2 regions of the Geodermatophilus sp. SYSU D00779 genome follow, and region 1 is predicted to be linked to the other one. Evidence: predicted binding sites of a transcription regulator. Region 1 holds the regulator's gene; the other holds the start of a gene.

What was found. Region 1 encodes LexA, which represses DNA repair genes until DNA is damaged. Its sites were predicted from a motif close to TCGAACANNTGTTCGA; they were not measured.
Region 2: the regulator LexA is predicted to act here: its motif matches at 1,482-1,497, upstream of dinB (DNA polymerase IV).

What each region holds. Positions count from the first base shown of each region.
Region 1 is NZ_JBJGZQ010000013.1:52,226-55,628, forward strand. Features, by position in the region: gene ACI79G_RS12170 (hypothetical protein) at 1-688, shown strand, start outside; gene lexA (transcriptional repressor LexA) at 862-1,653, opposite strand; gene ACI79G_RS12180 (LysM peptidoglycan-binding domain-containing protein) at 1,955-2,638, shown strand; gene ACI79G_RS12185 (hypothetical protein) at 2,762-3,403, shown strand, end outside.
Region 2 is NZ_JBJGZQ010000003.1:72,731-76,133, reverse strand. Features, by position in the region: gene ACI79G_RS02895 (DUF3040 domain-containing protein) at 1-24, opposite strand, end outside; gene dinB (DNA polymerase IV) at 255-1,424, opposite strand; gene ACI79G_RS02885 (BatC protein) at 1,680-1,982, shown strand; gene ACI79G_RS02880 (cupin domain-containing protein) at 2,291-3,289, shown strand; gene ACI79G_RS02875 (sucrase ferredoxin) at 3,386-3,403, shown strand, end outside.

The DNA of each region.
Region 1 (3,403 bases):
CGGCACCCGGACGACGGTCGCGCTGCTGGCCCTGCACGCCGACGGCAGCAGCTCGGTCTACCGGCTGGCGTACCCCGACGGCCCGCGGGACGTCGAGGCGCTGCTGCTCGCCCCCGACGGGACGCCGTACCTGGTGACCAAGGAGGTGCTGGGCGCCAGTGAGGTGTACCGGCCGGTGTCGGCGCTCGTGGAGGACGGCACGGTCGGCCTCACCGAGGTCGGCGACGCGGAGTTCCTGCCGACCGGGACGCCGGGCGGCCCGGTCGGCCGCGCCGGCCAGCTGATGGTCACCGGTGGTGCGGTCTCTCCCGACGAGCGCTGGATCGCCCTGCGCACCTACACCGACGCCTACGTCTGGCCGCTGACCGGCTCGGACGTGGCCGGTGCGCTGGCGGGGGAGCCGCGCCGGGTCGCCCTGCCCGAGGCGGCCCAGGGCGAGGCGATCAGTTTCACCGGGGACTCCGCGGCGATCGTCGTCGCGGGGGAGGGGCTGGCCAGCGACGTCACCGTGGTGCCGCTGCCGGCCGAGGCGGCGCCCTCGTCGTCGTCGGCGGCCACGGACGGCACGGGCTCCGGCCTGCTGTCCGGCGACGACGGCCCGCCCCCGGTGGCCGCGGCGGTCGCTGCCGCTGTCGTGGCCGGCGTGCTCGTCTGGCTCGGGGGCGCGCTGGTGCGCCGGCGCGACTGAGGCCTCGGCCCTCCCGCGTCCCGGGGCTCCGGCCGGGGCCTGCCGTCCGGAGCGGCTGACGACCAGGTCGGGCGCTCGGCCGCTGGCGCGGCGGTCACCGCGCCGGCGGCCCGTCGGCCCCGTCCCGGGGCCCGTCCCGAGCGTGCGAGGGGTGGGTGGGACGGGGCCCTTCGTCAGACCCGGCGGAGCACCGTGACGACGCGGCCGAGCACGGTGGCGTCATCCCCCGGGATGGGCTCGTACGCGGGGTTGTGCGGCAGCAGCCACACGTGTCCGTCGCGCCGCTTGTAGGTCTTCACCGTCGCCTCACCGTCGATCATGGCGGCGACGATCTCGCCGTTCTCCGCGGTCGGCTGCTGGCGCACGACGACCCAGTCGCCGTCGCAGATGGCGGCCTCGACCATCGAGTCACCGGTGACCTTGAGCATGAACAGCGTGCCCTCGCCGACCAGCTCGCGGGGGAGCGGGAAGACGTCCTCGACCGCCTGCTCGGCCAGCACGGGGCCACCGGCGGCGATCCGGCCGACGAGCGGGACGTAGGTGGGGGCAGGGGTCTCCTCGGCGCCGGCGGGGGCCACCACCGTGGGCGCGGGCGCGCCGGGGGTGTCGCCGGGCAGGCGGACGTCGAGCGCGCGCGGGCGGTTGGGGTCGCGGCGCAGCCAGCCCTTCTTCTGCAGCACGCTGAGCTGGTGGGCCACCGACGAGGCCGACGACAGCCCCACGGCCTCGCCGATCTCGCGGACCGAGGGCGGGTAGCCGCGCCGCTCGATCGAGTCGCGGATCACCTCGAGGACCCGCCGCTGCCGCTGGGTGAGCCCGTCGCCGCTCTCGCCCCGGTCGGGGAAGGTGCGCACCGACGCCGTCTCGGCCCGCTCCGGTGCGGCGGTCCGGCTCCCGGACGCGCGCCGCGACGAGCCGCCTCCGCCCCGGACACCGCCGCCCGACGTCCCGCTCGTGCCCGCCACGTCTCCTCCTCGCCGGCCGTGTCGTCACGGCCCTGTCGACCTGCGCCCGCCCGGGGAGCCGGACCCGGCCGGCTCCACTGCGTGGGACCGCTGCCGGCCCCGGCCCCGCCGGCGCCCTCGCGGCGACGGCGGACGGGTGCTGCTACGGACCGTAGCGCCTCGGAGCCGGTACTTCAAACGTGTGTTCGAAGTCGGCGTGCGGTGTCGGGTCGACCTCGTCGGGGGGATGCGGTACACATCGCACGGACGTTCGATCGAACGCGTGTTCGAGCAGCGCCGGGTCGATGGAGGAGGAGAGGTCATGGCGAGCGTGCGGCAGGCCGTGCTGGAGTTCGACGCGACGGTCCGGGTCCCGTGGCGTCCGTTGCTCGGGTCGGCGGACGACGGCCGTGCGGCCGGGTGCGGGCACCCGGGCCGGGCGACGGCCGCGTCCGGGCGCCTGCCGCAGACGCCTGCTGCGTCGGGGCCGGCCGGGACCGGCCCCCGCGTCGCCGGTCACCTGCGGCCGGTGCCCGACCGCCCGGCGGGCCCGGAGCCGCGCACCGCGGACCCGGCTCCCTCGGGCCGGGGTGCCGGCCGGGCACCCGCTCGGCGGGAGCCGACGTCCTCGGGCGGCCGTCCCGCCGCGTCGCGCCCGGTGCCGGCCCGTGCCGTGCGCGGGGGCTGCGCCACCCCGGAGCGCGCTGCGGTCCCGCGGCTGCGTCTGACCCGCCGGGGGCGCCGGCTGGCGCTCGCCCTGGCCCTCGGCGGCGCCGTCGCGCTCGGCGTGCTCCTCGCCCCGCTCGTCGAGGGCCCGGACGACGGTGGACTCCAGCTGGCCGGCGAGCGGAGCGTGGTGGTGGAGTCCGGCGACACGGTGTGGTCGATCGCCGGGGAGGCCGCCGGTGCCGACCAGGACGTGCGCACGGTGGTCGACGCCATCGAGGAGCTCAACGACCTCGAGGGTTCGGCACTGGTCCCCGGCCAGGTCCTCGAGCTGCCCTGAGGCGCGCGGTCGCTCGCGGCACGGGGCGGTCGAGGAGCGACAAGAGGCGGCGGCCATGTTCGTCAACCCGTCGTGCCGAGTCGCTGACACCCCGTGGCCGACGGCCCGTTTACGGTCAGCTCCGTGTCAGCGATCTCAGGCAGCCGGGCCGCCGTCTTCACGCAGCAGTCGCAGCGCTGCGAGGTCTTCGTCGAGGGCACCTGGTGGCCGGGTTCTCTGCTGGGGTGGCGGCACGATGGTCAGGGTGCGTGCCAGATGTGGGTCCGGGTGACCGTGGCCGGCGTCGACCGGGAGACCTGGACCGACCTGGCCGAGGTGCGCCTGCCGGAGAACCGGCCGGTGCCGGTGCTGGTGCCGGACAGCGGCATCGACCCCTTCGCGAGTGTCGGCGAGGAACTGCTGCCGGGCGCCTCGGTCGCCCCGCTGCTGTCGCTGAGCGAGGCCGCCGCCCGTGAGCAGCGGGTGGCGGGCGTCCTCCCCACGTCGGCGCCGGCCGCCGGCCGCCGTCGCCGCCGCCACGGCGGCGACGTGACCGCCGAGCAGCCCGCCGTCCCCGCGGGTGCGGCCGCCGGCCGGCACCGCGTCGGGCGTCACCGGGCGGCGGACGCGGCGGAGCAGCCGGAGGAGGCATCGGGTCCGGAGCCGGGCGACGCCACGGTGCTCATGCCCCGGGCGATCGAGGCCGACTGCCTGACCCGGCCCCTGCGGCTCGGCGACCGCGCCTCCCGTCCCCGCCTGGGGCGACCCGGCGAGGCCCTCCGCGCC
Region 2 (3,403 bases), on a different contig from region 1:
CTGCTCGTGCTCGGAGAGCGGCACGTCGACCTCCACGTGGGCCAAAGCCAAGACCCGACGGCGGTGCCCGCCGTCGGTGACACCGAGGATACGAGCCCTCCGCGGGGTGCGAAAGGCGGGCCGCGCCGGGCTCGCCGTGATCACCCCGGCGGGTGGCCCGCGGTGTCTGCGGGGAGACGAACGGGGCGACGCCGGAGTTCCCGCCACCCGGTCGGGTGCGACCTCGTCGGGCGTGCCCCGACGCCGCGTCCGGCTCACCGGGTGCGCTGTCCGTCGCGGTGCAGCAGCGTCGCCGGGCGGACCGCGCCGGCGCCGAACCGGCGGGCGGCGCGGTCGGCGGCCAGCTCGGCCTCCCGGCGGCCGTGCTCCCGGGCGCCCAGCTCGAGCTGGCGCGGCGTCTCCCCGGCCGGCACCAGGCGCTCGGCGCGCACACCGACCAGCCGGATGCGGGCCCGGTCCAGGCCGAGGGCGTCGAAGAGGGCACGGGCGGTGTCGTAGAGCTCCTGCCCGACGTCGGTGGGGACGTCGAGGGTGCGGCTGCGGGTGATCGTGGCGAAGTCGGCGAAGCGGACCTTGATCGTCACCGTGCGGGCCAGCCAGCCGGCCGAGCGCAGCCGGCCCGCCGTCCGCTCGGCCAGCCGCAGCAGCTCCCGGTGGATGACGGCGGGGTCGTCGACGTCCGTGCCGAAGGTCTCCTCGTGCCCGGTCGACCGCTCCGGCTCGTCGGGCACCACCCGCCGCGGGTCGCGCCCCCAGGACAGCTCGTGCAGGTGTGCGCCGGCCGCCGGGCCCACCGCCCGCTGCAGCGTGCGCACCGGCACGTGCGCGAGGTCGCCGACGGTGCGCAGCCCCAGCCGCAGCAGCACCTCCTCGGTCCTGGCACCCACCCCCCACAGGGCGCCGACCGGCAGCGGGTGCAGGAACCCCATGACCTCGGCCGGCCGGACGACCAGCAGCCCGTCGGGCTTGGCGGCGGTGGAGGCGAGCTTGGCGACGAACTTGGTGCCGGCCACGCCGACCGAGCAGGTGATGCCCTGCTCGTCGAAGACGCGGGCGCGCAGGTACTCGCCGATCTCGGCGGCGTCGCCCAGCCGCCGCCCGGCGCCGGACACGTCGAGGAAGGCCTCGTCCAGGCTCAGCGGCTCCACCAGCGGGGTGATCGAGCGGAACAGCGCCATGACCGAGCGGGACACCTCGGCGTAGAGCGCCATGTCCCCCGGCAGCACCGTCGCCGTCGGGCACAGCCGCAGCGCGCGGGACGTCGGCATCGCCGCGTGCACCCCGTAGCGGCGCGCCTCGTAGGTCGCCGAGGTGACCACCCCGCGGTTGCCCGCGCCGCCGACGATCACCGGCGTCCCGGCCAGCTCCGGCCGGCGGCGCACCTCGACGCTGGCGAAGAACGCGTCCATGTCGACGTGCAGCACGGTGCAGCCCGCAGCACGGGACGACGACCCCGACGACACCCGACCCCTCCCCGTTGCTCGAACGCGTGTTCGACCGACGGGAGGACGCTAACGCCCACGCCACCCCGGGGGCACCTCGACGCGGCGTCGTGACCCGGACGTTGCCGACGGCCCGTCACCGCTGGTCGAGGCGGGTGTGTGAGAGCAGGATGCGGGAGGTACAGCACCCCGGAGGGTCGCCGGCCGGCGGCCCGGACCCGACGTGATGGGAGACCCATGGCTCTCGACGACGACGACATGACCAGCACCGAGGGCCACGGCCCGGCCGACGGCGGCGCGGCGGGTGGCGGTTCCGACGGCGGCGCGGACGGCGGCGCCGACAGCGGCGCGGGCCACGGCCCGGCCGACGGCGGCGCCGTCGGTGGCGGTTCGGACGGCGGTGCCGATGGTGGTGCCGACGGCGGCGCGGACGGTGGTGCCGATGGTGGTGCCGACGGCGGCGCGGACGGTGGTGCCGACGGCGGCGCGGACGGTGGTGCGGACGGTGGTGCCGACGGCGGCGCGGACGGTTCCGCCTGACCGAGGACCCCACCGCGCAGGGCCGGCCGGTCGACCGGCCGGCCCTGCGTCGGTGCACCGCCCTCGACCCGCGGGTCTTCGCCGAGGAGCACTGGGCCCGCAGGCCGCTGCTGACCCGTGCCGAGGAGACCGGCGGCTCCTTCGACGACCTGCTCGACCTCGCCGCGGTCGACGAGCTGCTGTCCCGCCGCGGGCTGCGCACCCCGTTCCTGCGGATCGCCAAGGACGGCGCGGTCGTCGACACCAAGCGCTTCACGACCTCCGGGGGCGCCGGCGCGGAGGTCGCCGACCAGGTCTCCTCCGACGCGGTGCTGCGGCTGTTCGCCGACGGCAGCACCGTCGTCCTGCAGGGGCTGCACCGGCTCTGGCCGCCGCTGATCGAGTTCGCCGACCAGCTGGCCGCCGACCTCGGCCACCCCACCCAGGTCAACGCCTACGTCACCCCGCCGTCCTCGCGCGGGTTCTCCCCGCACTACGACGTCCACGACGTGTTCGTCCTGCAGGTGGCCGGCGAGAAGCACTGGCGCATCCACGAGCCGGTGCTGACCGACCCGCTGCGCACCCAGCCGTGGAACGACCGGGCCGCCGCGGTGGCCGCCGCCGCCGAGCGCGAGCCGGTGATCGACGCGGTGCTGCGCCCCGGTGACGCCCTCTACCTGCCCCGCGGCTACCTGCACTCGGCGACCGCGCTGGGCGCGATCAGCGCGCACCTGACCGTCGGGATCCACTCGGTGACCCGCTGGGCGGCCGCGGAGAGCGCGCTCGACCTGGTCCGCGTGCTCGCCGCCGAGGACCCCGAGCTGCGCCGCTCGCTGCCGCTGGGCGTGGACCTCGCCGACCCCGCCGCGGTGGCCGACGACGTCGCGACGGTCGTGACCGCGCTGAAGGGCTGGCTCGACCGCGTCGACCCCGCCGAGGTCGCCGACCGGCTGCGGGCCCGCACCTGGTCGCAGGTCCGCCCGGAGCCGGTGGCCCCGCTGGCCCAGGCGACCGCGGCCGCCGCCCTCTCCCCCGACACCGTGCTGCGGCTGCGCCGCCGGCTGCGCTGCCAGCTGCGCGAGGCCGGCGACGGCCGGGTGACGCTGGTCGCCGGACGGCGCTCCCTCGAGCTGCCCGCCGAGACCCGGCCGGCCGTGGCCGAGCTGCTGGCCGCGGGCGAGCTGAAGGTCGCCGACCTGCCGGGGCTCGACGCCGCCGACCAGGTCACCCTGGCCCGCCGGTTGGTGACCGAGTCCATCGCCACCGTGCCCGGTGCGACCGCGGAGCACCATGGGGGGCGTGAGCACGCGCCCGGGAACGGATCGTGAGCCGGGCGGACCCCGGCCCGTGACCGAGCTCGCGAGGTCACGCACGTGCACGGCACCGCCGGTCCCGGCTGCGGCGAGCGCCGGCGAGGTGACGCCGTGACCGCTCCGGCCGAC